2 linked regions of the Geobacter metallireducens GS-15 genome follow. The main gene of each other region encodes a partner of the protein of the gene in region 2 in a complex. Links are inferred from orthologs where the notes say so. Each region holds a gene or a part of one and is shown on either strand. Other genes may lie near its edges.

Region 1 (13,963 bases), 880 kb from region 2 along the record:
CAGCCTGATCGCCGGCTTCTTTGATAGTCTGCTCAACTTCCTCTTCGGCCTTGGCCACAACCTCTTCGATGCGGCCGGGATGAATGCGGCCATCAGTGATGAGTTTTTCCAGGGCAATCTTTGCCACTTCGCGGCGAACCGGGTTGAAACCGGACAGAATAACCGCCTCGGGAGTGTCATCGATGATGAGATCAATACCGGTAGCAGCCTCCAATGCCCTGATATTCCGGCCTTCACGACCTATAATCCGCCCTTTCATCTCATCCGAAGGGAGCGCCACAACCGACACGGACCGCTCGGCAACGTACTCGCCCGCGTAACGTTGGATGGCCAGGGCCATTATCTCCTTCGACTTCTTGTCGGCCGTTTCGCGAGCCTCCTCCTCGATGACCTTGATCCGCTTGGCGGCATCGAGCTTGGCCTCGCTCTCCATGGCATCCATGAGGATTTTCTTTGCCTCTGTAGACGAAAGGCCGGAAATACTCTCAAGTTTTTCCCTTTGCTCCGCAATGAGACCGTCAAGCCTCTCTTCCTTCTGAACAAGTCCTTGCTCACGGTTAAGAAGCGCCTGATCCTTTTTCGTAAGGTCAGCGTCGCGTTGGTCAAAGAGGTTCATCTTCTTATCGAGATTCTCTTCCTTCTGCTGGAGACGTTTTTCCAGGGCCTGAAGATCCTTGCGCTTCTCCTTGGCATCTCGCTCCGCCTCAGCCTTTGCCTGAAATACTTCATCCTTGGCCTTGAGTTCTGCTTCCTTGGTTATCGTTTCCGCTTCACGCTTTGCGTCATCGACAATCTTTGACGCAAGCTCTTCTGCCTTGCTGACGAGGGTGTCGGAAATACGCTTGCGCAGCATGTTTCCCACAAAGTATCCAAGCCCGGCGGCTGCAAGGATTAGGACAATGGCGATTTCTATCTTCAATGTCTTGATACCTCCCTTGATCTATTGATAACCGTGAAGAGTGATAACTCTCTTCTCGGTGATAATGACATCGACTGCGACGTCATGGGATTCCGCGACAATCTCGTCCACAAGCTGGAAGTCATAACAAAAGGCGACAAGCTTCCCGCTCCCTTCAAGATGATGGAGCGCCCTGTCGTAGTAGCCCTTCCCGAAACCTATTCGTTTTCCGGCGCGATCGAACGCGACACCGGGGACGACAACAAGGTCAGCAGCATCCGGGGGGTAGGCTTCGCCGGTAAGGCACGGCTCGGCAATCCCGAACGCTCCCTTGGTCATCTCGCTTGGGTCTGAAACCTTGACAAAGCGGAGGCAATCCCCACAGACCACCGGAAAGATCACGATCTTTCCTTCCTTAAGGGCGGCCTCCATCACCTCGCCCGTCTCCACCTCTCCTCCGATAGGTGAATAGAGAGCAACAATGCGGGCCTCAGCAAACTCAGGAAGCGCAACAAATGCCTGCTGGATAAGACGCCCAGAATAGCGCCGTTCTTCGGCGGCCAAGGTGCGCCGTTTATCGAGCATGCATTGCCGAAGCTTTCTCTTGGGCATGGAACCTTATAAACAGCTGTGTTGAATAAAAAAGAAGCTTTGTGGGACGGAAGTCGTCCCGGAATCGGGTCTCCGGCAGGAGGACGGGGGGAGGAAAGCTCAACCAGCAACAGAGGGGGCGTATGCTTTAGAGTAAATCGAATATGGCGTGTGGTTACGGCATTACGTCAATCGTGCTTACCCTTTCGGCATCAGATGAACTTCTGCAGCCTGCTATCAGTGAAACAGATAGTGCCTTAAAACAGCATCAAAGCCATTTCTGTCGTAACTGATCGAACTTTCCAGACCAAACCGTGCTGCTTTATGATGAAATCTCCCCAGGGGAGACCGCGAAACCACTTACAACCGCCTATACTTTCAGGGAAGAGCGCTGTCGATACGTTTGACCAACCGACTCATGACTTCCTTATCGGCCTGTCCCTTTTCCTCAAGTTCCCGTGAAAGAGAGAGGCATGATTCAGCCAGATTCATTAGTGCAAGAATTATTGGTACCTGGGGATCGCCGACTACCGGCACCGACGCCTGAGCTTCGGCCAGCTTGCGATTAACGAGTGCCTCCACTTCACGCACATGCTCGGAGGAAGCCGAGCTCTTAACGGTAATCTCCTTGCCGAGCACGCTGATGCGGTGCGAAGCCTTCACGGACATCAAATCCCTTCGAGCTTCCTCAGAACACCGTCTATTCTTGACTTGACGGCATCCCGCTCCTGCAGGAGCCGACCGTTTTCCTCGCGAAGGACGTCATTCTCCCGCTTAAGGGCGGTGTATCGTTCTACGAGAGTCTCAACGCGCCGTTCGAGATCGGTGAACAGTTCTGTGTCCATGGGATACCTTTTTTGGCCTAAAATACTATTGCAGAGCCCCCGTGAAGTCAAGGCAATTATTGGAAGAGTGCATCCACGAACTCGGCCGGATCGAAGTCCCGAAGGTCGTCGACACCTTCCCCGACACCGATATAGCGGACCGGAATTCGGAACTCATTGCAAATGGCTGCAACGATCCCTCCCTTGGCCGTGCCATCCAGCTTGGTAAGGGCGATGCCGGTCACCTCGGCAGCCTCTTTGAAGAGCTTGGCCTGTGAAAGGGCGTTCTGGCCAGTGGCGGCATCGAGGACCAAGAGCGTTTCGTGGGGGGCGCCGGGAATCTCGCGGTCCATGATGCGACGGACCTTCTTGAGCTCTTCCATGAGGTTTACCTTGGTATGGAGCCGCCCTGCCGTATCAACGATGAGGACGTCCGCCTTGCGGGCCACGGCAGCTTTGATGCCGTCAAAGACCACGGCGGAGGGATCGGCTCCTTCCTTATGGCGAACCACGTCGCACCCGGTCCGCTCGCCCCAGATCTCGAGCTGCTCGGCCGCAGCGGCCCGGAACGTATCGCCGGCCGCGAGTACTACTTTTTTCCCTTCCCGCGAGAACCGGGCGGCGAGTTTGCCAATGGTGGTCGTCTTGCCAACGCCGTTGACACCAATGACCATGATGACGAAGGGGGAGGCGGAATCAACGGCGAGGGGTCTCACATCCCGGCTCAACCGTTTGAGAATCTCATCCTTGAGGGTCTGACGAAGAGCCGCACCATCATTCAATTCATTGCGAGAGAGCCGCTCTTCCAGTATCCGGATAAGTTCCACCGTGGTCTGGACACCGATGTCGGCGGTGATGAGAATCTCTTCGAGTTCCTCCAGAGTGTCAGCATCGATCTCCTTTTTGCCGAGAACAAGCCGGTCGATCCGCCCCACGAGGCTGTCGCGGGTCTTGCTGAGCCCTTGGCGCAAGCGCTCGAACAACCCCGGCTTGCGCTCCTCCGGCTCCTCGGCCTGAACAGGATGTTCAGCCACTTCGGTCCTCTGCTCGGGAATCGGGTTTTCCTCTGCCCCCTCGGCACCGGCAATCTTGTTCCACAACCCCTTGATGAAGCCCTTTTTTTCCTCCGCCATATCAGTAAATCTCCTTGAGCAAAATAGCCTGCACGTGCTCGAATTTGACCATTGCCCACCCGGCGATGGCTTCCCTGTCGAGGGTCAATACCAACAAATAGTCGTCTCCAATGGGGCCAAGGATCACGCGCTGGTCAGCCAGCGTGATAACCGCCTCACGGACGGGATCGGCAGAAAGCCGACCCTGAAGCTCTTTCATCCGGGTCAGAATGATTCCCAGATGGGCCGCGGTGATTTTCAACTCATAGTCGTCCCTGAGGGCGACATGATCCACCGTCTCCCCCTCCCAGTCGGCAATGATCGCGCCGGTGGCTCCGGGAACGGACTGCACCAGCTGGGTCAGGATCGCTTTGAACGACACCGGTCGACCTCCTCTAATTCAGTTTGACAGAAACGATCTTGGACACCCCCGGCTCCTCCATGGTGACGCCGTAGAGGGTGTCGGCAACCGCCATGGTCGCCTTGTTGTGGGTGATGATGATGAACTGGGAAATCTCGCTCATTTCCCGCACCATGTCGTTGAAGCGCCCGATATTGGCATCATCGAGGGGAGCATCAACCTCGTCGAGCAGACAAAAGGGTGACGGCTTGATGAGGAAGATGGAAAAGATGAGCGCCACGGCGGTCAAGGCCTTTTCCCCCCCTGAGAGGAGGGTCACGTTCTGGAGTTTCTTTCCGGGAGGCTGGACGATGATATCGATGCCGGTCTCCAGAAGGTCCTCTTCGTTGGTAAGCTTGAGTTCAGCACGACCGCCACAAAAGAGGCGCGGAAACACTTCCTGAAATTTCTCATTCACAAGATTGAAAGTTTCGAGGAACCGCTTGCGCGTGGTACGGTTGATCCGCTGGATCGCCTGCTGGAGCGAATGGAGCGACTCCTCCAAGTCGGCCTTCTGGCCCGACAGGAAAGTGAAACGCTCGTCCAGTTCCCGGTACTCCTCGATGGCGGTTAGGTTCACCTCCCCCATCTCGTCGATGAGACGCGAGAGCTCTTCCTGGCGCTGGGATGCCGTTTCCTCGTCGAAGGGGGTGTCGGCATACTTCGGGAGGAGGGGCAGCATCTCAAGCCGGTACTTCTCCATGAGTGATGTGACGAGATGGTTGAGTTCCAGGGTAAGCTCCGACTGCCTGAGTCTATCGGTGGCAACGGCATTTTTCGCCTGCTCGGCAAGGACACGGAGTTCCCGGAGAGCACCTTCCTCGACCCGGACCGCCTCGGCCTGGCCGTCGAACTCGCGCTTGAAGGTCGCGCTGGCACCTTCTGCTTCGGCGTGGCGCGCCAAGAGGGATTTCAGCTCGCCATCACCGCCGGCAAGAGAAGCAACCAACCGCTCCCGCTCCTGAGCGCACCGCTCCCGCTCTTCCCGATGTCGGGTAATCCGCGCCTGAAGGTCTGACAGGAGTTCTTCGGTCCGCTTCAGGGCGCGGCTGGCCGCCTCCTTTTTCTCCCGAAGCTGGGCTCCCCTGACCTTGAGGGTGGTGACCGCCTCACGGGCTGCGTCAATCTCGCGCTTCCTGACCGTGAGGGTTTCCTGGAGCCGCTCAAGCTCTGCCTCAAGAGTTCCTTTTTTCTCTTCGCGAACGGCTTTCCGCGTATCGGCATCCACGATCTCACCTTCAAGGGTCTCACGCTCCTCCCGGAGCTGGTCGTCCTCCATGCCGGTGACGGCAAGCCGCTCCTCGACGCGCTGGACTTCCTCCTTTGCCCGGATGAGATCCTTCTCGGCGTTGACGAGCTGGATATCGGTCTGGTGGAGGCTCTGGCGCACCTCCCGCACCTCCTCCTCGGTGCCGGCCCGTTCCTGCTGTGTCCGGCCCCGCGTAGCATCGAGATCATCCAGCACGGCAGTGAGACGCTCCACCTCGCCGGTAAGCTCCCGAATCTCCCGTTTCTTGTGGACCAGCCCCGGACCTGCAGCTTCCGTCGACCCGCCGCTCACAATCCCGCCGCCAAAAGCAACGTCACCACGAAGGGTAACGAAGGTACTGTGGGGGTGAAGCCGCGAAAGGGAACAGGCCGTCGCAAGGTCCCCCACCAGATAGGTGCCCGCCAGGATATGCTCCACAACGGGGTTTCGTCCTTCGGCAATGGTGACGTGGGAAAGGATCGGTACCGCTCCGTCAGGCGCGGCGTCACTGCCCGGCATGGAGGGGATTCCCGCAACCAGGGAACAGCGTCCACCGCCGCTCTCGGAGAGGTACGCGAGCGCCTCGAAGGCATCAGACTCCTGGGGACAGACCACGTACTGGAGCCGCTCGGCCAGCACCGCCTCAAGGGCGGTCTCGAACTCGGGCTCGGTTTCAACGAAATCAGCGATGACGCCGGCGAAGCGCCCCCTGAACGTATCTGCCAGCAGGAGATTCCTGACCCCCTGGCCGTAGCCGGCAAACTGGGCCTCCAGTTCCTGAAGCGAGTGGAGGCGTGATGATTTCCTGCTCAGTTCATCGCGCCGGGAAGCGATCTCCCGGTCAAGGTCGGCGAGTCGTTCCCGCAACTCCGTTTCCCGGCGGGTGAGCAACGGCAGGCGCTCCTGAAGCTCAGTCTTCTGGTCGCCCAGTCCTGCAACGGCCTTCTCGAGTTCAGTGGCCCGACCCGACGATTCCACGAGCCGCTCATTGAGGAGGAGCCCCTCGCGACGGTTCCGCTCGACCCGTTCGGCAAGCCCTTCCAGGCGCCGAGTAGCGGCGGTGCGCTGGTTGTTGAGCTGGGCCACCTCGGCCAGGAGGGAAAAAAGCTCCCGCCGCACCTCCTCAAGGTCGGTGGAGAGCTCCCGTTCGGCAGCAGCCATCTCTTCCAGTTCTTTCTCACGGGTGGCGAGGGTGTCTTCTTCTCCCGCCGCCTCGACAGCATAGGTGCCGCTCTGCTCCACGAGGCGGGCAAGTTCTTCACCAGCCGCTGCAAGCTGGCCCTCCAACCCCTCAAGCTCTCCCACAAGCCGTTCTTCCTGCCGTTCAAGCCCCCCGAGTTCCTTGCGCTGGAACTCGATCCTGCTCTCGTGCCCCTGAATCTCCCCCTTGAGGGAAAAAACCACTTCCTGAGCTGAGGCCAGGGACCGTTCCCGCTCCACCAAGGCTAAGCGCCGTTCGTCGAGCCCCAGTTCGCGCTGCTCCAGGTCCGCCGTCAGGGTGGAGGCCCGGGAAACGCTCTGGCGAAGCGCCTCCTCCACCTGCTCCTTGGCAGCATCGAGAGCTATGAAGCGCCTGACCGTGGCAGCCACCTCGATCTCCCGGAGTTCCTCCCGGTACTCCCGGAACCGCTCGGCCTTCTTGACTTGGCGTTGGAGCGAGTTGAGCTGCCGCCGGATCTCGGCCAGAATGTCGCCGATACGCAGGAGATTCTGACGGGTGAGATCGATCTTTTTCAGGGCCACCTGCTTCTTGGCCTTGAACTTGGTGACTCCGGCCGCCTCTTCGATGAGGAATCGCCTCTCCTCGGGCTTGGAGTGGAGGATCATCCCGATCTTCCCCTGCTCGATGATGGAGTAGGCCCGGGCACCGACACCGGTATCCATGAAGAGCTCGGTGATATCCATGAGCCGGCAGGGAGTCTTGTTGAGGAAGTAGTCGCTCTCACCGTCGCGGTAGAGGCGGCGCGTCACCTGGATTTCGCTGTAGTTCAGGTATTTCGCCGGCACCCTCCCGTCTTCGGTGGAGAAAGCCATGGAAACCTCGGCCATGCCGAGGGGTTTGCGGGATTCGCTCCCGCCGAAGATGATATCCTCCATGGATTTGCCACGGAGGTTCTTGGCCGACTGCTCCCCCATGACCCAGCGAATGGCATCCACCACATTGGACTTGCCGCAACCGTTGGGGCCAACGATGCTGGTTATCCCCTGCTGGAAGTCGAGGGAGACCTTGTCCACGAACGATTTGAAGCCGGATATGTCGAGGCGTTTAATTTTCATAAATCGTGTCATACTATCAGAGAGGAGGGTGTCAATGCAACCAGACCAGCACCGTGTCCGACCTTCCCCCATGACACGAAGATGGTTGCCTCCCCGGGCCGCCGGAGAGTATACTCTCCAGCGGCCCAGACTAAACGAAAGGTCCACTTCCCATGATCTCCCGCGGCGCAAAGACCCTCCTCATCTCCATACTGCTCATCCTGGGCATCCTTGCCGGCGGGGTCGCGATCTTTTTCCTGGCGCACTTCCATGAACTCGACACCTACAAGGACCAGATCCTTGCCGAAGTCCAGAAGAGCCTTAACCGCCAGGTCACGTACGAGAAGGGGGAAGTAACGTTCCGCTTTACCCCTGCCTTCAGCTTTACCAAGGTTGTCATCAAGGAACGGGACGGCCTGACAACGTTCGCCACAGCAGACCGCGTCAGCTTCCGTCTTGCGCTCCTGCCACTCCTTGAAGGGAAAGTCGTCGTCGGAAAGCTCATGGCGGAACGGCCGACCATCCAGATAATCCGCAATAGGGACGGCACCTTCAACATCAGCGACCTGCTGGAAGAAAAAAAAGGGGCTCCTCCCCTCCGGATGAGAGGGATCAGTATCCACGACGGGAAGATTACCTTCACCGACCAAGCGGCAACCGCCAATGGAGTTGTGACCAGGCTGGAAAAGACCGCTCTGGAACTGGACCGGATCGTCCGCGGCAAAGAGACAGAATTCACCATAGCAACCACCCTGGCACAGGGAGCGACCACCGGGACGCTTTTCGCCCGCGGCTTGGCAGATCTTCCGCGAGAGGGGCATCCGATGACGGAAACGCGCATCGATGCGAAGGTCGAGGCCAGGAATCTTTCCGCTGCCCATTACTGGCCCTACTATGGCCGCTTCGTCCCCTTCGATCCCCTAGCGGGGCTCTTCGATGTCAAGGCATCCATCCATGGGACGGCGGCAGACTTCACCTCAAAGGGGACAGTCCACGTCGCCGGGCTTCGCTTTTCCTATCCCAAGGTCTTCCACGCCGTTCTCACCCCTCGCGACCTGCAACTGAACTACAAGTTGAAGCGGGATCGGTACCAGGTTGACGTCTCCGCGGTCGATTTCCGGATGGACGGACTCATGGTCAAGGGGAACTGCGCCATCAGGGACATCAACACCAATGATCCGCGGATCGTGGCCCGGGCCGTCATCGATCCCTTCAAGCTGGAGAGGTTCTTCTACTACATCCCCTTCGGCATCATCGCCGACGATGCATCCCAGTTCATCGAACGGTACATCAAGGCAGGAACGTACCGGTTGGACGAGGGACGGCTCGATGGCAGGGTGAGCCAGATCCTCCACATGGAGAAGGACCAGAACTACAACATCCTCTCCATCAAGGCCCGGGCACTGGAAGGGGGTGTCGTGGACCTGGGGAATGGCGTCCCCTCCTTCAACAGCATCAAAGGGGATCTGTTGCTGTCGGGCAAGAACTTCATCCTGCGCAACATGTCGGGAAAGTTTGGTACGTCACCATTCACCATGAACGGAATGATTGCCGACTACCCCCTCAACACACCATCGTCCTATCCGTTCAACGCAGCATTCACCCCACAACAGCAGGAACTTGCCTGGCTCTTGGGAAAACACCTGGGCGGAGGACTTTCGTTCTCGGGGCACACGCCATTAACCATTACCGGTGCCGGGTATACGTCCGCGTATACTCTGTCCGGCCAGTGGAATCTGGCAAATGCCGGCTACAACGTAACCAATGTCATCGCCAAGCCGGCTGGAGTGGCCAACCAGCTTTCCTTCAGCATGAGCCTCTCAAAGCCAGGAATGAGCGCCTTTGCCTGCCAATACAATCTCCCCCCCCTCTCGCTGGTCCTGTCGACCCGGTATCGGCCGGGGCAAGATGTCCCCAACCATATCGACATACGGACGAACCAGTTCGAGATGGCGCCCCTTGCCCCCCTGCTCCCACGGGTGAAGTCCTATCAACCCCAGGGGAGGATACAGGTTGCGGCCCGTGCCAACGGGAGCGCGGAAACCATTGGCGGACTGAACTGGACAGGGGATGTCCTTCTTGCCGGAGCGGCATTCCAACCACCAGGGGGCATCAAGCGCGTCCGCAACATCAACGGTGGTATCCGCTTCAAGGGCACCGACCTGGAAACACCGCGGCTCTCAGCCATGCTGGGGAACTCCCTCCTCGTCGGCACGGGAACCCTGTCCAACTTTGACAACCCGGCCATCTCTCTCGAATTCTCCGCTCCCGCTCTCGACGTGGCCGACCTGGGGCTAAAGGCCCCTGAGGGAAAGAGCCTAAAAATCAAGAAGGTGCAAGGTTCCGTCACCCTTGCCCAAGACACCCTCCAGGTAAAGTCACTGTCCGGCACGGTGAATGATTCTGCCCTGAATCTGAAGGGGACAGTGGAACGGCTACAAAGCCCACGGGTCGACGTGACGGTTACCTCTCCCTTCCTGAATATCGAAGATGTCCTCCTTCTTGGTGGTCTGGAACGGAGCGCAAAAGCATCGGCCCAGAATGGCACCGCCACCATCAAGGCGTCGGTCACTGCGGATGAGGGAAAATTCAAAGGATTTCGGTTCAGGAAGCTCCATACGGTTGCCATGCTCGACAACCGGATCCTCTATCTCCAGCCCTTCGAATGCGGCGCCTTCGGTGGCCAGGTTGCGGGAACTTTCAGGGCCGACTTCGGCTCAAACGGCCCAACCCGCTACCAGGCAAATCTCAAGGCTGATAAAATTTCCGCCGAAGACTTGGTCCAGGCGCTGAACCTGAGACTCCACAATGAAATAATCACCGGCTCCCTGTCGCTTCATGCAGACGTCACCGCCAAGGGAGAAACCGCCGATGAACTGAGGCGAACCATCCTCGGCAGCGTCAAGCTTCATCTCGAAAACGGCAAACTGCGGCGGTACTCAGTGCTCTCCAAAATATTTTCCCTCCTGAACGTGTCGCAACTCTTCACATTCCATCTCCCCGATATGGTTGCCGACGGCATGCCCTATAACCGGATCGACGCAACCCTCTCTCTCAGGGATGGGATCGTGTCTTCAAAAGACTTCTTCATCGACAGCAACGCCATGAATATTTCGGCTGTGGGCTCCATTGACCTCGTCAAGGAGGAGATTGACGCAACCGTGGGGGTCCAGCCGCTCCAAACCGTCGACAAGGTGGTAAACCGGATACCGATCGTCGGCTGGATCCTTACCGGCAAGGACAAACACCTCATCTCCACCTATTTCGAGGCCAAGGGAAAGTGGAGCGACCCTGTCGTAAAGGCCGTGCCGGTCAAGTCCATGGCCAAGGGAGTGCTCGGAATCTTTAAACGGTTATTCCAGCTTCCCGCCAAACTCATTACCGACACAGGTGAAGTCATCATCGGAAAATAAAGGGTTTTTTTGCTGTTGTAAAATATTTGGGACCTATGGTACTGTTCAGCAGTTGAGAAACGTACACCATACAGGAGGACACAGGTGAAAAAGACAGTATTGGTCGCTCTTGCAGTTGCATCACTTGCCGCAGCCGGATGCAAGGAGAAGCCGAAAGCCCCTGAGACTACAGCACCGCAGCAGAGCGGCATGCCCGCCCAGCCTGGCCAAGGCCAAATGCCCAGTGATGCAGTCCACGGCGGCGCCAACCCCCACGCCGGCCTGAAGGCCGTCGAAGTACCTGCCGGTGCAGGCCATAAGGGAAAGGTTGTCTCCACCATGGACGCTGCCGGATACACCTATCTTGAGGTAGAGGAAAAGGGCCAGAAACTTTGGGTTGCCGTCATGCAAACCAAGGTCAAGGTTGGCGACGAAGTCGAGTTCCCCGACTCTCCGCCGATGGTCAACTTCCACAGCAAGACCCTCAACCGGACCTTCGAAAAGATTATTTTCGCTCCTGGCGTCCGGATTGCCGGCAAGTAATTTCCGGTAAAACCGCAACGAAAAAAGGCGACATCCTTCAGGTGTCGCCTTTTTTCGTACCACGCTCCGCCACCACCATACGCAAACGCTCCCCGACATCGGTATCCCGCGGATTGAGCCTTTTCGCCGTCTCGTATAGCTGCTTTGCTCCCCTTTGATCACCCTCCTCAAGGCGCAGGTCACCAAGTGCCAGGTAAGCAGGAACATGAGCGGGCACAAGTGAGATAGCCCGCTCAAAAGCCTTTCCTGCCCGCGTCACATCTCCCCGTGAACCATGGAGACCTCCAAGGGCCAGCCACCCCCAGGGATTTTCCGGCTGCCGCTCGACGATCTCACGATACAGGGCCTCAGCCTTTCCTATATCTCCTTTGGCTTCAAGCCACTCGCCCTGCCCAAGATTCGTCCCGTGGCAGTAGCCAAGAAACTCGCGCTGGGCAGTGAAGTCGGCCGGCCCAAACCGGGCTTTCCTCTCGACACGGGTCAATGCCCGCAAGAGCGTCTCCATCGAGCGGGCAACGAACGGATCGCGTCGCACATACAGGGCCGCTCCCCTCTCCCTTTCAAAGAGATCAGCGCCCACCCGCCCCTCTCTCACCGCTTCATCGAAGAGAGCCGTCCCGGGGTAGTATGCCAAGGGGGCCACATGGCCATCATGGGGGAGGATGTTGCTGATGAGCGTAAGGGTCGCCTGCAGGTCATCGTCAGTCTCCCCGGGCACTCCGGAGATCAGGTAAATGGAGAGGCTTATCCCGGCACGCCGGGTGGCCTTAGCGGCCCTTCGGACCTGCTCGGGGGTGATCTGCTTACCGAGATACGCGAGTATTTTCTCCGACCCCGACTCGACGCCGTACTGGACGCATTCGCACCCGGCCCTACGCATCCAGATGAGCATCTCCTCGTCCACGGCGTTCACCCGCGACTGGCAGTTCCAGAGGATATGGACCTTTTCCTCCAGAAGCAACCGGCAAAAGTCAATCACCCGATCCTTGCGAACAGTAAAGGTATCGTCACGGAGAGAAAAATAGATAAGGCCGTAGCGGTCGCGAATGGCGCGGATCTCATCGACCATGGCTCGTGGCGAGCGGAAACGGAGTGACTTCCCCCAAAAACGCGGCGACGAACAGAAGCGGCAGGCAGCGGGACATCCGCGGGAGGTGATGATGAATTCCAACTGGCGGCGCACGTCGCATCCCCAGGCATCATTCATGTGGAGTGCCGGCAGCGGGAGCACGTCGAGATCCGCAACAGGGGGTCGCTTCACGGAGTGAACCTTGGCGCCCTTGCGATAAGCCAGTCCCACTATGCCGGTCAGACTGCGATCGCCCCGCTCGACAGCCCGTGCGAGGTCGAGAAAAGTCTCCTCCCCCTCACCGAGGATCACCCCGTCCACCTCCCGATACTTAACCAGGATAGACTCGAAAGCGTGGGTTGCATGGGGACCGCCAAAGATTGTTAGACAGGTGGGGTCGACTTTCTTCGCCAAGGCGGCAAGTCGAAGGGATTCGAAACGGTTGTGGGTAAAAACGGAGATACCAAGGATGGCAGGACGCTCCCGTCGGAGCAGTTCTTCCACCTGGCGCCAGGAAGCAGTAGAGAGGTTGGCAAGGGAGGACGTAAAACCATTTTCTCTCAGAACAGCGTTGAGGTAGCCGAGCCCCGTGGGCAGGAGTGAGGTGAACGGGTCACGGGCCCCTTCTGGATGGGGCCTAGAGACGAGTAGTATCCGCATCGCTGAACTCGTGAACTATCTTCTTCGCCAGAGGGTAGTCGGCGGGAAGGAGATCGAAGCGGAGAATATCCGCGGGATCAACCCAACTGTGGTCGGCCACGTCCAGTTCGCGCAATTCCCCGCCAGTCCAGGCGCACCGGTAGGCCAAAACCAGCACTGGTCGCTCCGGGTAACGGTAATAGACCACATCATATATCCCGTGGACAGAAACATCCATGGCCAGTTCCTCGCGAACCTCCCGAACAATACATGCTTCTGGGTGTTCCTCGGGCTCCAGCTTGCCACCGGGGAACTCCCAGAGCAGCGGATAGGGAGCATCGGGCTTTCTCCTGGTTAAAAGGATCTTGCCTTCATGCTCGATAACGGCGGCTGTCACGATAAGAGGAAGCATGGACACCTCAAAAAAAAATCCGGCCGCAAGAGCCGGATTTTTTCGTGCGCAAACGACGCAGGGCGAAAACCCTATTTCAAAAGACTGACCCCAAGGGTGTCATTCGTCAAAATTTCCTCGAGCCCTTCTTCCTCAACACCGGAAATCAGGTCATCGAGTTTCAGGATATCGGGATTAACCTCGGCAATCCGCTTCGCACCAAGGAAACGGGAACGGTAGTAGGGAGTATCAACAGAGGAAATAACGACCCGACGGTCTCGCGACGAGGCGTGAATCATCTTGTTGTTGCCGAGATAGATGCCAACATGGGACGGGAAACGCGCATAGGTCTGGAAGAAGAGGAGGTCACCCTTCTGCAGGTCGCCGGGAGCAACCGAATTTCCCACATGGAACTGTTCCCGGGCCGTGCGGGGAAGAGTTACGTCGAGCTCGCGGAAGACGTGCTGGACAAAACTGGAACAGTCGAGCCCCCGACGGGTGGTGCCGCCGAAACGATACTTGGTGCCGATGAAGCTGTAGGCAGTTTTTTTGAGTTCAGAGACACCATCGACATCGAGTTTCACGCTCTTCGTGAAGTC
Region 2 (16,325 bases):
CGGAAGCGCTCCAGAACGCCAAAACCATTATCTGGAATGGTCCCATGGGCGTATTCGAGATGGATGCCTTCTCCCGCGGAACCTTTGCCATGGTTTCGGCCGTGGCCAACTCCTATGCTCTCACCATCGTCGGAGGAGGAGACACCGATTCAGCCGTCCATCGCGCGGGGGAATACGCGAAGATCAGCTACATTTCCACAGGCGGCGGCGCGTTCCTGGAACTCCTCGAAGGGAAGCATCTTCCCGGCATCAAAGTGCTGGAAGAAAACGGCAAGTAGATAACAAACGGGGTGACGACATGAGAACACCGATTATTGCTGGCAATTGGAAACTCTTCAAAAAGAGCAGCGAAGCACAAGACTTCGTTGCCGAACTGATCCCTCTCGTCCAGAAAACCACTGACGTGGAAATCGTTATTGCGCCTGTATTTACCGTTCTTTCTGCCGTTAAACGAGCCATTGCCGATTGCAACATAATGCTTTCTGCTCAAGATTGCTTCTGGGAAGAGGAAGGGGCCTTCACCGGCGAAATTTCTCCCGGCATGCTTGTGGACGCCGGATGCAGCCATGTTATAATTGGCCATTCCGAGCGGAGGCAGTATTTTGGTGAAACCGACGAAACCGTCAACCGGAAGATCAAGGCGGCTATTACAGCAGGTCTTACAGTCCTTTTCTGCATCGGTGAAACACTTGCCGAACGTGAAGCAGACAAAACCTTTGAGGTGCTCAGGACCCAGATCGAGAATGGTTTGGCCGGACTCGCAAGGGGCGATCTTGCCAAAATCGTAATTGCGTACGAACCGGTCTGGGCCATAGGTACCGGTAAAACCGCCACTGATGAGCAGGCACAGATAGCGCATGCATTCATCCGCAAGGTCGTGGGCGAGCTGTTTACCGTCCAGATAGCCGAAACTATTCGTATACTCTATGGCGGAAGCGTAAAACCGGAAAATGTCAGAGGGCTCATGAATCAACCTGACATCGACGGCGCTTTGGTGGGTGGAGCGAGCCTCAAGGCAGACTCATTTGGAGCAATCGTCAACTATAAAGCGTAAAACGCCACGGTTGATTCTCTATTGGCATTTCCTGAATGATGTGCTATTAGTTTTAAGTTGCTACATTCATTGGAGTTACGTCTTATGACTATTCTACTCACGATTCTTCACATTCTGGTATGCATCGCACTTATCGCAATCGTCCTGCTGCAATCGGGCAAAGGCGCAGAGATGGGGGCATCTTTTGGTGCAGGGGGAAGCCAATCTGTATTCGGCGCGGGTGGAGGCACCACGTTTCTGAGCAAGCTTACGACCGGTGCAGCCATCATCTTCATGCTCACTTCTCTTACACTTGCCTACCTGTCTGGACAGTCAGAAACCTCTTCAATTATGCCAAAAGGAACGGTTGCCCCCTCACCCCGGAAGACAGCAGCACCGCCTACCACGCAACCGACTGGCACCCCGCAGGCGCCAGTCCAATCGACACCGACACCGCAACCATCTCAGCGTTCCTCTGAGTCGGCCCCTCAGACAAAATAGATAAAAGGCCGCAAAAAAGTATTGACCTTTAAGAGCAGACAATGATATAAAGTTTTTCCTTGCCGAAGTGGTGGAATTGGTAGACACACCATCTTGAGGGGGTGGCGGGCAATAGCTCGTGCGAGTTCGAGTCTCGCCTTCGGCACCAATTAAATGATATCAAGCCCTTGGCTTGAATAAACCAGAGAGAACCTGTCTCTCCTACAGTTTTAGAACTGTAGGAGAGACAGGTTTTTTCATGTCCAGCATACAACTCTTCACACGAAACAGTAGGTATTACCACCTGCAATGGATCCCCCCAGACCTCCGCTCCCTGCATGGTGAGAGGGTCGAGCCAGTAAAGCCCCCCCCTGAAGACCGCTGACAGGAAGCAAGCCCAAGGGTTAGCCTCAGGTCGGTACCAAAAGTATACTGTCACCTCCTCCCTTCTCCGGTCTGGCCTCCTTGCTCCTGACCAAACCCCAGACCCCCTCGCAGAGGACTCACCCAAGAAACGGAAGGATCAAGCTGAAGCAGTGAATCACGACGTCAGCCCTCCCCGCCCTCATCCTAAGCCCCTTGCTCAACTCTTCATTGAGGAACACTCCCCAAGTGTTCCCCCAGGACTCAACAGGAATATACTGCTGCCGGTCAAGGAAAAGAGTCGGAGATACAAACTGAAATTTAATGATAATTGTTGTGCAACGAGACAGAAAGTGCAGAACGCTCTTCAAAAGGTTCCGCAAAAAGAGGTTGATGACAAAGAAAAAGGGGTTAACCATATTGGCTAACCCCTTGATTTCCATGGAGGCGGCGACCGGATTTGAACCGGTGAATAAAGGTTTTGCAGACCTTTGCCTTACCACTTGGCGACGCCGCCCTGTTGTGAAAGAGAATTTGCTTTATACCTTCTTTCACTATCGGTGTCAACGTTAAATTGATATCGGAGGTGACCGCCGACAGCTTGACATACTGTATATTTTACGGCGACAATAGCCTCAGAATTTATCCGTACCAAATCCATCGTTACCGGGAGGCGATCCATGGCTGAACAGATGACATGCAGTTGCGGCGAAAAGCACCAAGGACATCTCTGTGTTCTCAAGAGCAAGGGAATGATGAAAGAAGTTAGCCATCTCACTTCAAACCCGACCGTCGTCTGCTTTATCTGCGGGTCCAAAGCAAATTCAGGGGACAATGTCTGTGAGCCTATGGCACTGGAAGAGAAATAAGACCTAGGAAATGGTCAGCGGGCTATTACCCTCATGAACTTGGCAAGGTAGTCGGCTCCGGACCAGACAGTCATAATTGTGGCGATCCAGAGATAGAACATCCCTGCATTGTGCATGTTGACGATGAGATAGGGGTTGTCGACCCCGAAAAACCAGTGGTAGTCATAGTGGAGAAGCAGCCCGATGATAGCCACCATCTGGAAGATGGTCTTGAACTTTCCCAGATCGCTGGCGGATATGACAATCCCCTCGCTGGAGGCGATCCCCCGCAGCCCCGTAATGATGATCTCGCGGCCGAGGATTACAAGAACCATCCAGGCAGGAACCCGATTGTAGGGGAGGATCATGATGAGTGCCGCCATCACCATGAGCTTGTCTGCAATGGGGTCAAGGAACTTGCCGAAGACAGTAACGATACCCATCCTGCGGGCTAGATAGCCGTCAAGCCAGTCGGTGGTTGAGGCGACGGCGAACACGGCAGCGGCCCAGAATCCCGCTTCCCGGGACGGTGACAGAAGAAGCACCGCCAAAACGGGTATCAGAGCGATTCGCAGGAGAGTGAGAATGTTCGGGATATTCCAGATGGTCTTGGCGTTAGTGTCAGGCATGTACGCTGATTCTCAATTGGTGGTCTGGTAGGATTTTCTGTAAGTAAGCACCCTGTCGACATAGGTGCGCGTTTCCTGATAAGGGGGAATGCCGTTATACTGGGCTACCCGTGAAAGTCCGGCATTATAGGCTGCCAGGGCCAAGCTCTCATCACCCCGGAACGTATCGAGCAGGAAGCGAAGGTAGCGGACACCACCGCGAATGTTCTCCCGCGGGTCGAGGCTGTTAGCCACTTTCAGATCCCGGGCCGTCTTGGGCATGAGCTGCATGAGCCCACTTGCCCCCTTGGGGGAGACGGCATTGGGGTTGTATCCCGATTCGGCATGGATTACAGCCTTCACCAGCGATCTGTCAACGCCGAATTCCTGGGCGCACTGGGTGATGATCGGCTCGAATTCGGCAGGGTCACGGGTAAAGCGTGCAAGCTTAAACGTGGTGCGAAGCTTCCGGTCCCGCTTGATATCCCTCATGAAAATCTTGAACCGTTTATCGGTGGGGGCGTCGGTAAAATGAACGACCCCCTCTTCATCTTCGTACCGGTAAATGTCTGCGTTGGCGTCAAAGTACCCCACTCCCCCCAGGAGCAAGAGGGCAAGAGCCAGAATACTGGCAACTTTCGGCATGTTTCCTCCCAAACAGCGCTGATCGGCGTCCCTGCCGAAAGCCATTCAAAATATAGACCAACTCAGAAGGCAATGCAACCCCAACGGTCATCTCAAAGGTCGTAACCATCCTTAAATACCTTGACAAAGGGGGGAGGCAGGAGAATAATCGGCATTCTTCATAAATACTTACACATCCTTTACCCAATAATGAAGGAGAAGCCCCATGAAATTAGCGACTGATTTTCTTGTTATCGGCAGCGGTATCGCCGGGCTCACCTTTGCTCTCCAGGCAGCACGACACGGCACCGTGGCCATCGTCACCAAACGCGAAGTGACGGAATCCGCCACCAACTATGCGCAGGGGGGCATCGCCACGGTCTTTTCCCAGGAAGACACCTTTGATGCCCATGTAGAGGATACTCTTGTGGCTGGCGCAGGCATCTGCCATGAAGATGTGGTGCGGATGGTGGTCGAAGAAGGCCCCAAGGTCATCCGCAACCTCATCGAGTGGGGGGTCCAGTTTACCCGCAGTGGCGAGGCATTTGACCTGACCCGCGAGGGTGGGCACAGCCAGCGACGCATCCTCCACGCTGACGATGTCACGGGCCGCGAAATTGAGCGGGCACTGGTGGCGGCGGTCCGCGATAACCCCAACATACAGCTCTACGAGCATCACATTGCCATTGATTTGATCACCATGTCAAAGGTGACCCACAAGCGAGTCAAGCCGGACCGTTGCCTCGGCGCTCATGTTCTGGACATCGCTACCAACAGCGTGAAGACCTTCAGGGCAAAAATCACCCTTCTCGCTACCGGAGGCGCCGGCAAGGTCTACCTCTACACCTGCAACCCCGACGTGGCCACCGGCGACGGCGTAGCCATGGCGTACCGGGCCGGCGCTACCGTCGCCAACATGGAATTCATGCAATTTCATCCCACCACCCTCTACCATCCCCATGCAAAATCTTTTCTCATTTCCGAAGCGGTACGGGGCGAGGGAGCCATCCTGCGCCGCCGTGACGGAACTGCGTTCATGGAGAAATACCACAAGCTGAAGGATCTGGCCCCCCGTGACATCGTGGCGAGGGCCATCGACAATGAGATGAAGACCCATGGCGACGACTGTGTCTACCTGGATATCACCCACAAAGACCCGGAATACGTCCGCACCCGCTTCCCCAATATCTACCAGACATGTCTGGAATTCGGATTGGACATGACTAAAGAACCGCTGCCTGTGGTTCCTGCGGCCCACTACCTTTGCGGCGGTGTGGCGGTGGACATGAACGGTGAAACTGACCTAAGCCGTCTCTATGCTATCGGTGAGGTAGCTTTCACCGGTCTCCACGGCGCAAATCGCCTGGCAAGCAACTCCCTCCTTGAAGCGGCAGTCTTAGCGGGACGTGCCTACAAACGGGCGATTGAGGAACTGCAACAGAACCATTTCGAGTTTCCGGAAATCCCCGAGTGGGATGCGGGAACTGCCACCGACAGTGACGAAATGGTCGTCGTCTCCCAAAACTGGGACGAAATTCGGCGGTTTATGTGGAATTACGTGGGAATTGTCCGTTCGGACAAGCGTCTCGAGCGTGCACAGCACCGCATCCGCTTGATCCAGGAAGAAATTGATGACTACTACTGGGATTTCACCATCACCTCTGACCTTATTGAGCTGCGAAACATCGCCACGGTGGCGGAACTGATCGTCAAATGCGCCCTGCAACGGAAGGAATCCCGCGGCCTCCACTACACCATCGATTATCTGGAACGTGACGACGTGCACTGGAAGAAAGATACTTTTTTGAAAAAACAGTTCTGAGGAACCTCTTGCATGACGATAGACGAACTGAGGCAGGAAATTGACCGGATGGACAGCGAGCTTCTCCGGATCTTCAACCGGCGGGCTTCCCTGGCGCTGGAAATCGGCTTGATCAAGAAGGAGCGCGGGCTTCCAGTCTACGACCCCAAGCGTGAAAAACTTATCTTCGAGAGAATGAAGGCGGACAACCCGGGGCCCCTCGATGACGGGGCAATCGTGCGTCTCTTCGAGCGTGTGATCGACGAATCGCGCCGGCTGGAGCGGATCATGACCCACCCGGAAGAAACCACCGGCAAGGAGGAGTCGTAATGCTCATCATCATGAAGAAAAGTGCCACTGAAGAGGCACTTGTGGAGATAAAGGAATACCTGATTTCCCGGAATTTTGACATTCACCAGTCGACGGGAGCCAACCGGACCATCATCGGCGTCATCGGCGACACCGACTCCCTCGACTCAGCCGAACTGGAGCGGATGCCCGGCGTACTCCAGGTCGTGAGAATAGAGAAGGAAGAGTGATAAAAATGGGGCCGGGGACAGGAAAGAGCTTTGTTTTCAAGCCCACCCCCTAATACACCGCCATTGCAGCATAAGCAACCACCTGCCGGTTGTCCCCCGTTACATCTCCGCTTGTTGCGTAACTGATCAATTCTGCCTTGCTAGCCCCCAAAGCCTTGGCTGTCACCAGCATGACCGTTGCGGGAATAACCCCGCACATGGTGATGTTTTTGCGACGACAGATCTGCACCAGTCCCTCCGGATTCAGCGCCAGTACCTCGGCAATAGCTTGCTCGTCCTTTGCCCGGGCGGCGTCAGCTGACTCATAGTGGGTCATGTCAGAACTCGCCACGATGAGGACATCTTCGCCGAACTCCCTGATCGCCCTTGCAATCCCCTCCCCCAGAAGCCTGCACCGCTCATAATCACCGAATCCGAGGCAGATCGGCACAATAGAAACGTCAGCGCGACAATACTGGAGAAAAGGCACCTGAACTTCGAGGGAGTGTTCGAACCGGTGGGCCGACATCTCTGGCTCCACGAGCGGGACATGCTTCTGCACAAGCTGAGAGAGGCGAACGTCAATGGGGACGGAGCCAAGGGGCGTGAGCCATTCTCCTTCGGGATACAGGGCTGCGGCGGCCCCGAAACCGTGGTGATTGGGGCCGAGGATGACAACGGTCGACGGTATCTCGATGGCGCCGTACACGGCACCTGCAACGTGACCGGAATAAACATAGCCTGCGTGGGGGGCCACGATACCCTTAACTCGCTGCTTCATGGTCTCGGCAGGGATCATCCGCTGGAGATCCCCCCGCAACCGTTTCGGCTCATCGGTGTAGAACTGTCCGGCAACTGCGGGTTGGCGTGTCATCCGCACCCCCTCGTTCGACAAACCATCAGCACTAACTATAGCAGAGATTCACTCAGACGACAGTGCCTTACAAAAGCTCCCTGTCATCCTCGGGCTGCTCCAGCGGGAGTTCCTCCTGTTGTTCGTAGGAAGCAGTTTCCGACAGGTCGCGAATTTCCTTGAGGGTTGGCAGGCTCCTGAGGTCTTTGAGGCTGAAGAGTTCAAGGAACTCCCGCGTGGTACCGTAAATGAGCGGTTTTCCCGGAATGTCTTTCTTCCCGAGAATCTTGATGAGTTTCTTTTCCAGGATGGTCTTCAGGACGCCGCCGCAATCGACTCCGCGCAGATACTCGATTTCGGCACGGGTCACCGGTTGGCGGTAGGCGATGATGGCAAGGGTTTCAAGGGCGGACTGGCTGAATTTGACTGGCCTGGTTTTTGTGAGGCGCCGAAGGTAGTCGGCATTTTCTACGGGGGTGCGGAACTGGTAACCGGAAGCCACCTCAACCAGCACAACTCCCCTCCCTTCCTGTCCGTACTCCTCCTGAAGCGCGCCCAGTGCCTCCCGAATATCTCCCCGGTCAAACTCATCAAGGAAGGAGCAGAGACGGTCGAAGGTCATCGGGGCATCGGCAACGAACAGGAGGCTTTCGACAATGGACTTAAGATTCGGCATCGACGAGACTCCCCTCCCCATCCATGACCGCAGGCTGTATCCAGATGGAGCCATAGCGGTTTGCCTGGACCACCTTCACCATCTTGAGCTTGCAGAGTTCAAGCACGGCCAGGAACGTGGCAATGAGGAAATCTCTGTTGAAGTGTTCGGGAAAAAGCTCGTCGAAGAGAAGCGATTCCTTCCCCTCCAGGAGTGAGAGGATCTCGTTGATCCGCTCGGCGATGGTGATCGACTCGGCCCCCACCTCGTGGAAGCTCTCCTCGGAAACCCGGTCGAGAACCTTCCGGAATGCCTCTATCAGCTCGAACAGTTCCACCTCGACCGGTTCCTCCTCGGGCAGCATCTCCGCCAGCTCGGGGGAGATAAAGCTTCGGGCGTAGGTATCCCGGCCGAGCAGATCCCGCCCGGTCAGAGATACTGCCGCTTCCTTGTACTTCTGGTATTCGAGAAGACGCCGTACCAGCTCGGCCCGCGGGTCTTCCTCCTCTTCTTCCGGGGCATCTTCATCGACCGGCGTCGGGAGAAGCGTCTTCGACTTGATCTGGATGAGAGTTGATGCCATGACGAGGAACTCGCCGGCAATCTCCAGGTTGAGCTCCTTCATCATCTTGATGTACTCAAGGTACTCTTTCGTGATTGTTGAGAGGGGAATATCATAGATGTCCACCTCATTCTTCCTGATGAGGTGGAGCAGGAGGTCGAGGGGCCCCTCGAAGACCTCGAGCTTCACCGTATAGGAGGGGCTCTCCTCATCCTGGTAGAGGTCAAGATTCCCGCCGTTGCTCATAGATTGAGGGCGTCCCGCACCTCGGCCATGGTTCGCGCGGCCTCGGTTGCGGCACGGGCCTCCCCTTCGGCAAGGATTTCGGCCACGAGCCCCGGCTTTTCGGTGAGTTCGTCGCGGCGTGCCCGGTAGGGGGCAAGGGTCTGGACCAGGTACTCGGCCTGGAGCTTCTTGCACTCAACGCAACCAATGGCGGCACTGCGGCACCCTGCGTAGATGTCTGCCTTCTTTTCTTCGGGGAGGTAGAGGCTGTTGAGGGAAAAGGCAACACAACGGTCGGGCTCCCCCGGATCGCTCCGCCGGACCCGCTGAGTATCGGTAACCATCGACATCACCTTCTTGCGGGTTTCTTCGGCACTCTCCGAGAGAAAAATGGCATTGCCGTAGGACTTGCTCATCTTGCGGCCGTCGAGCCCCAGCACCTTGGGCGTCTCGGTGAGGAGCGCCGCGGGCTCAGGGAAGACCTCTCTGTTGTAGAGGTAGTTGAAGCGCCGTGCGATCTCGCGGGTAATCTCCAAGTGGGGGAGCTGATCGTGCCCCACCGGAACCTTGGATGCCTTGTAGACGATGATGTCCGACGCCATGAGGACCGGATAGCCGAGAAAACCGAAGGTGGAGAGATCCTTGGTGGAAAGATTCTCCTGCATCTCCTTGTAGGTGGGGTTCCGCTCAAGCCATGAAACCGGCGTGATCATGGAAAGGATCAGGTTCAGTTCCGCGTGCTGGGGTACGCGGCTCTGCCGGAAGATAACGCACTTGGCGGGATCGACCCCGAAGGCAAGCCAGTCGAGGATCATCTCGTCGGTGTTCTGACGTATACCTGCGGTGTTGTCGTATTCAGTGGTAAGGGAGTGCCAGTCGGCAGCGAAGAAGAAGCATTCATACTCTTCCTGGAGTTCCCGCCAGTTGGCGAGCACGCCGTGGAAGTGGCCAAGGTGGAGTTTTCCGGTTGGCCTCATGCCGCTGACTATCCGCTTGTTGCTCATCGTCTGCTCCTTTTATCGACGGCTGTGCCGTTTATCTCATGAGAAAGTGGGTAACGCTGTACACCAGACCGCTTTGAGGCCCGGCAAGAATACGGATCCCCATATCGAGGATCGGTGAGATGACCGAGCTGAAGATATTGGTAAAAAAGACCAGCAGGATAATGATGATCATGCCGTAGGGCTCCACCCGCGCCAGCATCTCCGCCTGACGATAGGGGAGCAAACCCACTGCCACCCGTCCGCCGTCAAGAGGAGGAACCGGGATCAGGTTGAAGATGCAGAGAAGCAGGTTGATGTAGACCGAAAAGGCCGTCATCAGAATCAGCGGGTCAAGAAACGTTAGAGCATGGGAACCGTCGGGAAACCCTGCGCCTAGGGCAGCGAGCCCTCGCATAATCAGGGCCGAGAATAGAGCAAGAACAAAATTTGTCACCGGGCCGGCACCGGCGACCCAGATCATGTCCCGCTTGGGGTTTCTCAGGTTGTGAAAATTGACCGGCACCGGCTTGGCCCATCCGATGCCGACAAGAAAGATCATGAGGGTGCCCAGGATGTCCAGATGCTTGAGGGGGTTGAGAGTGAGCCGTCCCATGAAGCGTGCCGTCCGGTCGCCCAAGCGGTCGGCCACGAAGCCGTGGGATACCTCGTGGCAGGTGATCGCCATGAGGGCGGGTACAAGCATGATCGAAAACTTGAGGAAAAACTGTTCCATTGGGCGGGATTCTCCGGATACATAAAAGCCGTTTATCTCTAGCAGATTGGCTAGTGAAAGTCAATTGCGGGAGGGTAAGGCAACTATGTCCCTGCCAAAGGAAAAGTGACCGCGAAAAATATATAAAGACTGGGCAAGTTCAGCCGATGAGGTCATCAGAGGCAGCTCTGCAGCCATAAGCATAAAATTCTATCAAGTTGTCATTTTTAAATTAATCATATATAACTGCAAAGTTTGTTCTACATCTTCGTTCCACAATTACGAGCACAGCTCCTTTACTCACATCATGAGGTTAATGCGGTGGAGTTTTATCGTCGTATATTGCTGCTGATCATACTATTGCTACCAGGCGTTGTCTGGGGAGAGACACCTCCTTTAAGCGTGGCCTTGTATTATGGCAAACAGCCGCCAGTCAACGATCTGCACGCCTTTGATATTGTGGTTATTGATCCGGACAGCGGTCTTACTCCGTCCGAGTATGGCAGCGGACGGAGCGAACTCTTTGCCTACGTCAGCGTCGGAGAGGCGGACACGGCCCGCTCCTACACGAAGCAAATGCCGGATAGATGGATAATCGGCAAGAATCCGGTATGGAAATCGAAAATCGTGGATGTTTCCAGCGAAGAGTGGAAACAATTCTTCCTGGATGACGTAGTGGAACCGCTCTGGCAGGCCGGCTATCGCGGTTTTTTCCTGGACACCCTGGATTCCTACCTGATAGCGGCCCCCACTGAGGCTCATCCGCGCATGGAGGCGGGGCTAGTGTCTGTCGTGCGCGCCATTCGGCAACGGCACCCTGAAGCGCGCCTGATTCTGAATCGCGGCTTCGAGATATTCGACCGCGTCAAAGATCTGGTCTATGCCGTGGCAGCCGAATCCCTGTTCCAGAATTTCAATACCGTTAGTGGCAAGTACGGAGCAGTTGACGACAAAGATCGCTCATGGCTGACAAGCCGCCTGAATGTTATCAGGGAAACCGGTGTCCCCGTGATCGCCATCGACTATGTTGACCCTGGCAACCGTCCCCTGATGAGAGAGACTGCTGATAAAATCAGATCCCTCGGTTTTACCCCCTGGGTGACCGACAAGGACCTGGCAGGTCTGGGGATAGGGAGCGTGGAGGTTATGCCGCGCACGGTACTCGGTCTGTACGATGGCGGCGAGGGTGCCGGTGGCGATCTCTATTTCACCAACTTGCAGCGCTATGTGGTAATGCCGCTTAACTACCTCGGCTACACCGTCGAGATGCATGACATGAGAGAGCCGTTGCCGGGGGGCGTACTGAGGGGACGCTACGCAGGCGCTGTCATATGGCCCTACTCCACCAGTTCAGGCGAAAAGCAGGGGCTCAAGCAGTGGGTCTTGAACTGTGTTGAACAAGGTCTGCCACTGGTTTTTCTGGAACGGTTCGGCATGAACCTCGACAATGATCTTACCAGTTCACTCGGACTTGGAATGGAATCATACACCCGACTTGAACCGCCGGCCAAGGTTACGGCAAAGGATGACATGGTTGGCTTCGAGCAGCAACCGCTGCCGCGCATTGATGCCTATCTGCCGATCAGGGCGAACAAGGGCCGGGTTCTGTTGCAGCTTTCAACGGCCAATGGCGTCACCAGCGATGCCGTTGTCATCACCCCTTGGGGTGGTTATGTCTCGGGCCCATACGTGGTTACCCAACTCATGGAAAGTCAAGCAGCATGGGTAATTGACCCCTTCCGTTTTTTCGGCGAGGCACTGAAACTACCGCTGATGCCGGTGCCGGACACAACCACGGAAAACGGGGTTCGCCTCCTCCTGTCTCATGTGGACGGCGACGGATTTACAAGCCAGGCCGAATGGCCCGGAGGAAAACTGGCCGCCGAGGAGTTGCGAAGCAAGATCCTAGAACGGTACCGAATCCCGACTACAATTTCATTCATCACGAGCATTCTGGCTCCTGACGGCCTCTACCCGCAGAAATCGGCCCAGTATGAAGAGATCGCCCACGGTATTCTGGCACTGCCATGGATCGAGGGTGCCAGCCACTCCTTTTCGCACCCCTTCCGCTGGAAGCCGGACCAGGAGGACACAGGGCTCGAAGCCGAAATATGGCATACCCTGAATGTCCCCGGCTACAAATTCAACCTTGAGTCAGAAATCAGCGGCTCTACAAAGTACATCAATGAAAGGCTGATGCCGACCGGCAAGAAAGTGCGCATTTTCCAGTGGACAGGCAACTGTCTCCCTTCTCAGGATGCCGTGCGCCTGACTTATGAAAGCGGGCTTCTTAATATCAATGGCGGCGACACCATCATTACCAACTCGAACCGCACCCTCACGGCAGTTGCCCCGCTGGGAATAAGCCGCGGTAAATGGTTTCAGGTCTTTGCCCCCAACCAGAACGAGAACGTCTATACCGAGCTCTGGATCAGGAATTATTACGGGTACAGGCGCATCATGGAAACTTTCAGCCTGACCGAATCTCCGCGCCGGCTCAAGCCGGTGAACATCTACTACCACTTCTATTCGGCCAGCAAGGAAGCCTCCCTGACAGCCCTGCGCCAAGTTTACGACTGGGCCATGGGCCAGCGCCTGTTCGGAATTTTCACCTCCGAATACCTTGAAAAGGCACTCGACTTCAACCGCACCGTAATCGCCCGTAGTGGCGACGAGTGGCTGGTGCGCAACGGAGGCAGCCTTCGCCAACTGCGCATTCCGTCCCGTGCCGGCTTTCCCCTGCTGGATGATGATTCCAATCTGGCGGGATACAGCGACCTGGGTGACAGCCGCTACCTGCACATGGGCACCGGAGGGGAGGCCCGGGTAAGGCTCACCGCTACGCCGTCGGCCGGAGTTTCCGTGGAATCCGCCGCAGCCAGGCTGACCGATTTCAGCCGCAACGGTAAAAATATGCGGTTCTCCCTCTCCGGGTATACTCCCTTCACCGTTAAGCTCACCGGAACCAACGGTTGCACCATACATGCAGATAACGCCACACCTTACTCGGTCAAGGGCGACACAACGGTAACTCTCACGGAAGGAAGCCATGCCCTGGCGATCACGTGTAAATAACCCGCATCCCCTGGAGCGCGCACGTTTTTTAAAGCCGGTGACGGTACTGGGTGTCTTTTGTACCTTTGTGGCCGTGCTAGCGTTGCTTTTTCCTGAGCGCAGTCTGCTGAAGAGCCTAGATGGCAAGGAAGATGCCGCCACTATCCGCTACCGCGAGGAGATTCTGAGGGTGCGCCCGAATGACGCCGGCTTGCGCATCAAGGTAGCAGAATCACTGTTCCGGTCCGGCAATTACCCAAAGACTCTGGAAACCCTCAAACAGCTCCCCGCCGGTCTTTCCACGGAGCAGAAGCGCACGGTGGCAGAGCTGCGCTACAACACCTTCCAGAACATGCTCCTCGGTGCAGGGATCGGCACCCCGCAATGGCAGAGCCTGAAACCGCGCGTGCGGTCTGCGGCCATGGAACTGACCGGCCCGAATCCATCGCTATGGCGCCTCCAGCAGCTGGCGTCCGATGCCCGTAAAGCTGGCGACCTTGATGCCTGGGGTAAATACCAGAAAGAGATCGCAGCACGGGAAGCCACTGCCGTAACGGCCGGTCAGCCGCGGCAGGATCCTTTCACCCTCGCCCTTGCCCGGCGCGACTACCGCGCGGCAGCGGCAATCTGCTTCAGCGGCATGCACAAGGCCGCCACAGTGCAACAGCGCCGGGGACTGTTCATGAAAGGCGTGCGCACCCTCCAGGCCGGCAACCTTCCCCTTGAGGCCCTCAGGGCCGGAGAACAGCACCTGGACGGCCTGTCCGGTGACAGATCCACCCTCATATTCCTGACCAGGGTGAGCCTCGCGGCCAACCAACCGCAACGGGCTCAGTACTTCGTCAGAAAGGCGCTTGGAATGGCGCCGGACCACAAACCGGCGGATCCATCATGAAGATACTGATTGTCATAACAGCAGCCATTATGTTGGCAGTCACACAGTCGAGTGCTCCCTCCCTGTGCCACGCCGACCAGGGCATGCCACCGCTAGGCCCCTCCACCCCTTTCAATGCCGAGCTGTACAGCCTTGGCTACGATGTCTTTCTGGCGAACAGCAACCCCCACGAAGCCTTCCTTCTGGCTGAACGGGCCGTAGCCATACACCCCAACGACATCGACTGGCGCCGCAGGGCTGCCCAGAGCGGCGAATGGTCGGGCAACAGTCTTGCAGCCCTCGAACACTGGATGCACCTAAACTCTGTGGGGCAGAAGGATGCAGCCGAGAACGCCCTGCGTCTGGCGAGAGCCACACGGCATAACCGTTATCTCAAGCAGTTGCTTGAACAACGTGGCCCGGGGAAAACCCGGGAGACTCTTGTCGAGTATGCTTCCGTGTGCGAGGCACTGGGATTGCCGGAGAATGCCATAGATCTGCTCGAGCGTCACCGTGGCGGTCCGTACCGCAAAGAGGTCCTGGAGCAGCTTTCCAGGCTGTACGAAGCTGTTGGCCGTCCAAAGCAGGCCGTTGATGCGCTTTTGGAACAGATGAACGCCTTCGGCCTGACCGAAGAAGGAATCCTCAGGGCTTCCGCGCTTACTTTCGGGACCGGCGACGTCAAAGGTGCCTACGCTATTCTTGACCGCGGGAGACAGATTATCCCGGCCTCGGCCACAGCCTACTGGCAAAGCTTCGACGATCTTGCCTGGTCGCTTCAGGACATGCAGGCCGTCGAGCTGGCTTCGCGGAAACTATTGGAGAGTGGCAAGGCACGGGAAGAAGACTACCAGCGCCTGATCCTGCTCGGCAGGGACAACGACCCTAAGGCCGCCTACCGACTCTCTATGGATGGCTGGCAACGCTTCAGGCGGTCCGATTTTCTCAAATCAGCCCTGGAGTTGGGCATTGCTATGAAAGACTACCGTACCACGGCCGACATGCTGACCCGGCAGGAGCGTGAAGGTAATCTGAAACCGCAGGAGCAGGATGCCTATTTCTGGAGCCTAGTCTCCCAGGTTCATCGCGGTACAGGTGCGACCGGTGAAAGCATCAGGTGCTATCGCGAAGCCCTCAGGCGTGCACCTACCGATAGTGAACTGGCAGCCGAATATGTCTGGCTGCTGCTGGACCTCGACCGGAGGGAGGAGTTGCGGGAGCTGCTCATTGCCTGGAAAGGCCGCGAGAATACGATGCCTTCACTCTACGAACCATTCGGAGCAGCGCTTGCTTATCTCGGGGAATATCATAAGGCTCTCCCTTACTTCCAGGCCAGATACAGCCAAAAGCGCAGTGATCCCGCCTGGTTGGCGGCCTATGCCGACACCATGGAGCAGGCCGGTTGGGTGGAGGCTGCTTTCCTTGAACGACTGAATGCACTCGCCCTCAGCCGCAGAAGGATGAAGTCGGCACCGGCCGGCAACGGCGGGGAAAGAGAGACTTTGGTCAGGGATTATGCGCGAGTGGCGATGCTGCTGAAACCGGGAGACGGTGTCGACGGTCTGATGAAGGAGATTACCGCCGGTCGCCAGGACGATGTAAGCCGCGAGTTAGTGGCAGCCTGGGCGTTATCAAGCCAGCGCAACGACCTGGCCAGGCTGTGGTTCTGGCGCGAGTATGCCCGCATGACCAGGCGGCCGCGCTGGGTTGAACTGACACTTGCCCTTGAGAACAATGACCGGCCCGCCATGGCCCGTCTGCTTCAGGAGGATTTGGAGCGGCTCCCCTACCGTGATGCAATCGAGGCCACGGTACGGAGCGGCCAGACACCGCTGGCCGAATCCATCGCCTTTGACCGGTTCCAGGTCAATGACCGAGACTACCTGCTCGACAATCAGGTTCGTGATCTGTTTGGCAGCAGGAGCGGCGGCTTCCGCTATCGGCTCTCGCTGTTAGACCGGGAGGGTGTGGGCTTCCTGGAACAGCTGCTCTCGGTAACGACCGCCTTGACGCCCCGGTTTTCACTGAAGGTTGAGGCGGGAAACAGCGATATCCGCCACCGGGACATGGATGTGGTCGGCATCTACCCTGCCGGCATCCGGACGGCACGCGTGGGCGCCATCATGCGTCAC

The links.
Region 1: the proteins of GMET_RS09895 (region 2) and smc are in contact, whole or in part, in a crystal structure (PDB 3ZGX), measured with the Bacillus subtilis proteins. The link is inferred for Geobacter metallireducens GS-15 from one-to-one orthologs.

The regions. Positions count from the first base shown.
Region 1 is NC_007517.1:1,293,166-1,307,128, reverse strand. What follows is about bases 3,621-7,725. They hold smc (chromosome segregation protein SMC), read right to left. Parts: upstream 7,352-7,725; coding sequence 3,821-7,351; downstream 3,621-3,820. Other genes in these bases: GMET_RS05880 (AsmA family protein), read left to right, coding at 7,504-7,725; GMET_RS05890 (roadblock/LC7 domain-containing protein), read right to left, coding at 3,621-3,807. Outside these bases: GMET_RS05910 (5-formyltetrahydrofolate cyclo-ligase), read right to left, coding at 941-1,510; GMET_RS05905 (cell division protein ZapA), read right to left, coding at 1,868-2,158; GMET_RS05900 (cell division protein ZapB), read right to left, coding at 2,158-2,334; signal recognition particle-docking protein FtsY, read right to left, coding at 2,391-3,446; more of GMET_RS05890, read right to left, coding at 3,448-3,620; more of GMET_RS05880, read left to right, coding at 7,726-10,743; GMET_RS05875 (hypothetical protein), read left to right, coding at 10,828-11,265; GMET_RS05870 (B12-binding domain-containing radical SAM protein), read right to left, coding at 11,303-12,994; GMET_RS05865 ((deoxy)nucleoside triphosphate pyrophosphohydrolase), read right to left, coding at 12,972-13,385; GMET_RS05860 (C40 family peptidase), read right to left, coding at 13,457-13,963. UniProt on the Bacillus subtilis protein: Required for chromosome condensation and partitioning.
Region 2 is NC_007517.1:2,176,316-2,192,640, forward strand. What follows is about bases 6,692-9,687. They hold GMET_RS09895 (segregation and condensation protein A), read right to left. Parts: upstream 8,592-9,687; coding sequence 7,791-8,591; downstream 6,692-7,790. Other genes in these bases: amrB (AmmeMemoRadiSam system protein B), read right to left, coding at 6,692-7,149; scpB (SMC-Scp complex subunit ScpB), read right to left, coding at 7,217-7,804; trpS (tryptophan--tRNA ligase), read right to left, coding at 8,588-9,574; GMET_RS09905 (site-2 protease family protein), read right to left, coding at 9,606-9,687. In the rest of the region: pgk (phosphoglycerate kinase), read left to right, coding at 1-278; tpiA (triose-phosphate isomerase), read left to right, coding at 299-1,054; preprotein translocase subunit SecG, read left to right, coding at 1,139-1,534; GMET_RS18805 (hypothetical protein), read right to left, coding at 2,017-2,319; GMET_RS18360 (hypothetical protein), read left to right, coding at 2,557-2,745; pgsA (CDP-diacylglycerol--glycerol-3-phosphate 3-phosphatidyltransferase), read right to left, coding at 2,760-3,353; GMET_RS09865 (lytic transglycosylase domain-containing protein), read right to left, coding at 3,366-3,977; nadB (L-aspartate oxidase), read left to right, coding at 4,183-5,778; GMET_RS09875 (chorismate mutase), read left to right, coding at 5,791-6,087; GMET_RS09880 (hypothetical protein), read left to right, coding at 6,087-6,296; more of amrB, read right to left, coding at 6,346-6,691; more of GMET_RS09905, read right to left, coding at 9,688-10,286; GMET_RS09910 (bifunctional glycoside hydrolase 114/ polysaccharide deacetylase family protein), read left to right, coding at 10,668-13,340; GMET_RS09915 (hypothetical protein), read left to right, coding at 13,414-14,214; GMET_RS09920 (tetratricopeptide repeat protein), read left to right, coding at 14,298-16,325. UniProt on the Bacillus subtilis protein: Participates in chromosomal partition during cell division. May act via the formation of a condensin-like complex containing Smc and ScpB that pull DNA away from mid-cell into both cell halves.